Regions from separate parts of the Shewanella sp. 125m-1 genome, predicted to be linked through region 2. Evidence: predicted binding sites of a transcription regulator. Region 2 holds the regulator's gene; the other holds the start of a gene.

Region 1 (3,427 bases), on a different contig from region 2:
TCTGTATCTTGATTAAAGCCCTCGAAATGCTGCTTAAGCTGACCGTTATCACTTAAAATAACAAGCTGCTGAAACATACTATCGAGAGCACTACTTTCAACTTCCCCTTTAGCCGCTTTATCTGCAGTATTCATCAAAATACCGATAGCGGTAAGACCGAGTTCCAGCGGTTGTTCAGGCTTTAACAGTAATTGAATTGAATAATCATAAGCTTTTTGGGCCCAAAGTGGTGTCGCCTTGTAGCTACGATGATGATTAATTGCTGTTCGCTGCAAACTAAATGCATCGGGTCGAAGCAAAATATTTCTCGCTGCCTCAGGGCAAGATAATGATAGGCTGTCATAGCGATCCCCCCCCCCTCATATGCGACATTCTTGGATAGGTCTTGCAAGTATTACTCAGCAATGCCTCCCCGGCCTTAGCATGAATTTGGCAGAGTTTATTGTCATCTAAAAAGCCACATGCCCCCTCTTCATTCAATACCGCTTGAGCCCACACCTGATCACTCTTTTTGACCTTTTTCAGTGCCGTTTTAGCCAAAACCTTAAGCTCGCTATGTGCCAAGGTTTTTTTATAGCTCTGCTTATCAATATGGATATTCCAGCCATAACAGCAACTGTCTTCACACTCGCCGCCAATACAGCTGAAGTTAGTGACGAAACTGGGTCTAATGAGTGAATGCTTCATTATTGCTCTCTTTATTATCAAGTTTTGGCCAAGCCTAGATATGCTTATTAAGAGCGACCAAAACACCGATTAACTAAAGTCTTTTTTGTCATTCACCAATTATAATTAAAAATATTTAAATCTTTAAATTCATGGAGATACACTTGCCTCAATAAATTAAATCACCAATTGCTTTCAGTTTTCATTTAGCGCGTCGTTTTAAGATTATAGAAACCAAACAATCAGTAAAACTCAAAGGAATATCCTATGTTATCTGTAATGACTAACAACGCGTCTAACATCGCTCAAAATGCTGTCACTAAAAATAACGACCTACTTAGCAACGCTATGGAGCGTCTATCTACAGGTCTTCGCATCAACAGTGCGTCTGACGATGCTGCTGGTCTACAGATCGCATCTCGCTTAAACGCTAACGTAACCGGTATGGAAGCGGCAAACCGTAACGTATCTGACGCAACTTCTATGCTACAGACTGCCGATGGCGCATTAGACGAGTTAATGACTATTGCTAACCGTCAAAAAGAACTAGCAACACAAGCGGCTAACGGCGTGAACTCTGCAGAAGATATTACTGCTATCGGTACTGAATATGCTGCACTAAACGAAGAAGCACAGCGCATCATTTCAGATACTGAATATAGCGGCAACGCACTGTTCGCTACTCTAGATGCCGGCGTAGATTTCCAGATTGGCGCATCAGGTGGCGAGACACTAACGGTAACATCTACTGTTGTGGCTAATGCTACCTTCACAGGTACAATTACAGACCAAGCATCTGCTGTAACTGAAATCGACAACGCTACAGCTATGATCGATGCCGTTGCTGCTGAGCGTTCTAACCTAGGTGCTAGCATTAACCGCCTAGGTCACACAGCATCTAACCTAACTAACGTTACCGAAAATACTAAAGCGGCTGCTGGTCGTATCATGGATACCGATTTTGCGGTAGAAACGGCAGCGATGACCAAAAACCAGCTACTCGTTCAAGCCGGTACTAACATCCTGTCTTCTTCAAACCAAAACACTGGTTTGGTTATGGGTCTATTGGGCTAATCTTCCCCCCATTCTCCCAACTTTCTATCAAGGGCCTTCTGGCCCTTTTTTTTGGCAACAAATTCCCCGCAAAACTTCAGTGCCCCTAGCTTGAGGTCGCCTTACTTATTACATGGTTGTAGTGAACATAGTGCAATAGTCGCAAGCGGAAGCAGTACTTCCCTTTAAGCGTTAGTAACGGAAGGAAAGTTAATCCGCCACATGCAGCTAAAGATTTAAAGAACATGTAAAACATATACTTAACTATTGGCACAAAGATTGCCATTTGCATTACAGCAAGATTGGAGGATCAAATGATTTCAGGTATGGGTGGCGCCTCATTCGCCGAACAGCTTATCGTCGCAGAACGCATGGGTAAAGATCAGATATTTGAAAGCAATATGACCAAATATGAGTCGCAACTCGATGCCTATAAGATCCTCGAGCGTAGTCTAAATAGCATGACCAGCAAACTAGAGACAATTGATGGTGACGCTTTCGAGAGCAAAACCTCAACCATTAGTGATGATAATGCCTCAATCACGGTCGAAAGTGGCGCACCTACCGGTAACTATGATCTGCATGTTAAGCAACTAGCCCAGGCACACCAATTAACCAAGAGCTTTGCCAGCGAAACTGAAGTCCTACCGACAACGGGCATGCTAAGCATTCAAGTTGGTCCTAGCGCAGCTGACACCATAGAGATCGACATGGCAGTGCTCAATGCCGATGGCACAAAGACTGTTACCGACCTACGGGATGCCATCAATAACCATTCAGCTAACCCGGGAGTGCAAGCATCTTTGGTCAGAACGGGTGGCCAAGTCGAATTGATGCTGACCTCAAAAGAGACGGGTGAAGCAAACGCCATTGACGTCAAGATGGACGGTGCAGACTGGGGCATGACCGAACGAAAAGCGGCGCAAGATGCGCTGGCGACCCTTAACGGCATAGATATTCAGAGCAGCAGTAACAATTTAACTAACGTTATTGATGGTGTCTCTATTGAACTTAATAAAGTCCACGCAGTAGGTGAAAGCAGTAGCATTAAGATCAAATCTGATACTGACTCCAGCGAACAAGCAATTGAAGATTTTGTTGATATTTTCAATGACTTGATGGACGAAATAAATAAGTTAACTCGCTCCATGGGCAGTGAAGCCTTAGATGATCTTAATAATGAGAATGACGATAACAGCGACAGTGATGAAGATGAAGATAAAGACGAAGATGATGACTTCAACTCTTCAATTACCGAAGATCAGCTAGGCGTACTCAAGGGTGATTCGAGTATTCGAATGCTGCAACAGAATATGCGTGATGCCATTTTTGATGCTGCGCCAAACGGTATGCGTCTATCTGACATCGGTGTAGAAATGGGCCGTGACGGCAAACTCGACATTGACAAAGATAAGTTATCTAAAGCACTAAAAGATGATCCTGACGCGATACAAGCCATGTTTACCGATTCTGGCAGCTATATAGACAGGCTCGATACCATCATCGACCCCTTCACCAAGTTCCAAGGCTCGATGGATCTCAAGCAAGACAACCTTGAGAAACAGATCGAGAGAGTCGAAACCAGTATGGATACTCACGACAGACAGATGGAACAAAGGTATCAAATTTATCTGGCTCAATTTACCGCAATGGAAGCCACTATTAGCCAACTCAACTCAGCTAGCGCACTGTTTTATTAAGGAAATAC
Region 2 (3,427 bases):
TCAATCTTGCTAAGAGCTATAAAAATCGTGCCGTCGTACAAGATGTTAGCTTAACCGTAAAGACAGGTCAGATTGTTGGTTTGCTTGGCCCAAACGGTGCAGGTAAAACAACGACATTCTACATGGTGGTTGGCCTAGTACAGAGTGATAAGGGTAAGATCTTTATTGATGATGACGATCTTACGCTCGATCCTATGCATTTACGCGCCCGTAAAGGTATCGGTTACCTACCTCAGGAAGCCAGTATTTTTAGAAAGCTGTCAGTACGTGACAACATCATGGCCGTCTTACAGACTCGTCATGACATCAATAACGAGCAACGTGAAGAACAACTTGAGCATCTACTCGAAGAGTTTCATATCACTCACATTCGTGACAGCCAAGGTATGGCATTGTCTGGAGGCGAACGCCGCCGGGTAGAAATTGCTCGGGCACTCGCAGCTAATCCAAAGTTTATCTTGTTAGATGAGCCGTTCGCGGGTGTTGACCCCATTTCAGTTATCGATATTAAAAAAATTATTGAACAACTTAAGAGTCGCGGTCTGGGCGTACTGATCACCGATCATAATGTTCGCGAAACTTTGGACGTTTGTGAGCGTGCTTACATAGTAAGCCACGGAAATCTGATTGCTGAAGGTACACCTGCCGAAATCTTGGACAACCAACAGGTTCGAGCGGTGTACTTAGGTGAACAATTCAGGCTATAGTTAATTCACAGTATGGAAGCTGAAAAACTCAATATGGAATTATTTCCAAAAAAAATCAACGTGTTGAGTTTTTGAGCAACCTTCGCCAGTTCAACGAGCTTTAACGTTTAACTACAGTGTAGGGAATAGCGGTAAAATGAAAGCGTCACTCCAGCTCAAAATGGGTCAACAGCTCACTATGACTCCCCAGTTACAACAGGCCATTCGCCTGTTACAACTGTCTTCTTTAGAGCTGCAACAAGAGATCCAACAAGCATTAGATTCTAATCCGTTACTGGAGCTAGATGAAGAGCAGTCAGATGGCGATATGATCAACGATGAAGATCACTCTGTAAATGACTCTAATAGTGAACTCACCCAAGATAGCGCAAGCGTTGACACCTCCGAAGCCCTCACCCAAGATTCCATGCCCGATGACCTGCCTATGGATACCACTTGGGATGAAGTCTACACCGTTTCCTCTAATGCTAGCTCAGGCGTAAGTCGTGAAGATGACATGCCATTCCAAGGCGAGACTAGCGAAGGCTTATATGAGCATCTTGAGTGGCAAAAGAACCTCACCCCATTTTCAGATAACGATCTTGCTATCGCCACCGCGATTATTGATGCGATCGATGAACGAGGTTATTTAACCCAGAGCTGTGACGAAATTCTCGAAGCGATGGGCGATCCTGAAACTGAACTCGATGAAGTCGAAGCCGTTTTAAAACGAATTCAACATTTTGATCCTATCGGTGTTGCCGCCCGCAACTTAAGTGAATGCCTACTTATCCAGCTAGCACAATATGCCGCAGATACACCGCACATTGAAAATGCAAGATTACTGATTAAAGACTATTTAGACCTTATTGCGGGGCGTGATTTTAGGCAGTTAATGCGTAAAACCAAACTCAAAGAGGATGATTTACGTGAGGCGATCACACTGATCCAAACTCTTAACCCAAGACCTGGGCTTGCCATTGCACGCAGTAAAGATGAATACGTCATTCCCGACGTGTCTGTCAGCAAGAAAAAAGGTCGCTGGGTGGTAGAGCTAAATCCTGACTATATGCCTAAGATTAATGTTAATCAGCATTACGCATCAATGGCGCGTAGCACAACGAATCAGGCCGACGGTCAATTTATCCGTGGCCACCTGCAAGAAGCTAAGTGGTTTATAAAGAGCCTGGAAAGCCGCAACGACACCTTATTGAAAGTGACAAACTGTATCGTCAAATTCCAGCAAGGCTTTTTTGAGTTCGGTGAAGAAGCCATGAAACCTATGGTACTCAATGACATTGCCGAAGCTGTTGAAATGCATGAATCTACCATTTCACGTGTTACCACACAGAAGTACATGCACACCCCAAGGGGCATTTTTGAACTAAAATATTTCTTCTCAAGCCATGTGGGTACCGACGATGGCGGAGAATGCTCATCGACAGCAATTAGGGCATTTATTAAGAAATTAGTCGCAGCTGAAAACCAGAGGAAACCGTTAAGCGATAGCAAAATGGCCCAGCTTCTGGCTGAACAAGGGATTAAAGTTGCTAGACGTACGATTGCAAAATATCGAGAAGCGATGCTGATCCCGCCCTCAAACCAACGTAAGAGTTTATAACTCAAAATTAGGCACATGGAGGATCGATAATGCAAATCAACCTGACAGGACATCACATCGAAATCACCGATTCACTACGCGGTTATGTAGAAGAGAAATTTACAAAGCTTGAACGACATTTCGATCAGATCAATAATGTGCACGTTATTTTGAATGTACAAAAAATGCAGCAGATTGCCGAAGCTAAAATTCACCTTAAAAAAGGGGAAGTATTTGCTATTTCGGAACATGCAGATATGTATGCTGCAATAGACTCCCTGATCGATAAACTAGATCGTCAGGTTATTAAACACAAAGAGAAGCTGACTAAACACTAACGATGGAACTAAGTACCATCCTGCAGCCGGAGTGCACTACCTGCGCCACTCCGGGCAGTAAGAAAAAAGTACTGGAGTTAATCAGTGACATTGCCGCTGTCCAGTACCCAACCCTTTCTTCACAAGAGATCTTTGAAAGTCTCTTGGCACGAGAGAAAATGGGTAGCACGGGAATAGGTAATGGTATAGCGATTCCTCATGGAAGGCTGTCGAATATAGAACGTCCAGTTGCAGTATTAGTTAAATGTGAAGTTCCTATCCCATTTGACTCATTCGATAAGCAGCCTGTCGATATTCTATTTGCTTTATTGGTGCCATCTGATCAGTGTGAGCAACATTTAGCAACACTGTCTTGTATGGCTGAAAAACTCAACGATAAAGCGGTGGTTAAGCAGTTGAGAAAGACCAGCAATGAATCAGAACTATACCAAGTCATTACCCAATAGCTAACTACTCAGGTCTTTAAGTTATTTATTTTTTTACACAAAAGGTAAATGATTTAAAGACCTAAGTAATTATTACAGCAATATTATTTATTCTTATTCACCCGCTCAACTTCTTGCTTTCAGCCTTAAAAAAGTTAATCTATACACTTACACAATATAACCACAAAAATCATACATTTTGTTTAATGTCTATCAGGTAATCATACGATGAAGCTTGTTTTAGTCTCAGGTCGCTCCGGTTCAGGTAAGTCCGTTCTATTAAGAATGCTAGAAGATCTCGGCTATTATTGTGTCGATAACCTGCCCTTGCCAATGATGGGGACCTTACTCAAAGAGCTATCGGGTAACACTAAGCTT

Evidence for each region. The regulator sigma-54, encoded in region 2, starts transcription at its own class of promoters, with help from an activator protein. The targets are predictions, from matches to a motif close to GTTGGCACGNNNNTNGNNT.
Region 1: fliD (flagellar filament capping protein FliD) is a predicted target of sigma-54. The motif match lies at 1,986-2,004, and genes of this name have one in related genera.

The regions. Positions count from the first base shown of each region.
Region 1 covers NZ_JBRILT010000017.1:74,487-77,913, forward strand. The annotation lists gene fliB (flagellin lysine-N-methylase) at 1-299, opposite strand, end outside; gene fliB (flagellin lysine-N-methylase) at 340-687, opposite strand; gene ACVBIK_RS10005 (flagellin N-terminal helical domain-containing protein) at 934-1,740, shown strand; gene fliD (flagellar filament capping protein FliD) at 2,034-3,419, shown strand.
Region 2 covers NZ_JBRILT010000010.1:13,291-16,717, forward strand. The annotation lists gene lptB (LPS export ABC transporter ATP-binding protein) at 1-707, shown strand, start outside; gene ACVBIK_RS06820 (RNA polymerase factor sigma-54) at 844-2,307, shown strand; gene hpf (ribosome hibernation promoting factor) at 2,337-2,624, shown strand; gene ptsN (PTS IIA-like nitrogen regulatory protein PtsN) at 2,627-3,070, shown strand; gene rapZ (RNase adapter RapZ) at 3,278-3,427, shown strand, end outside.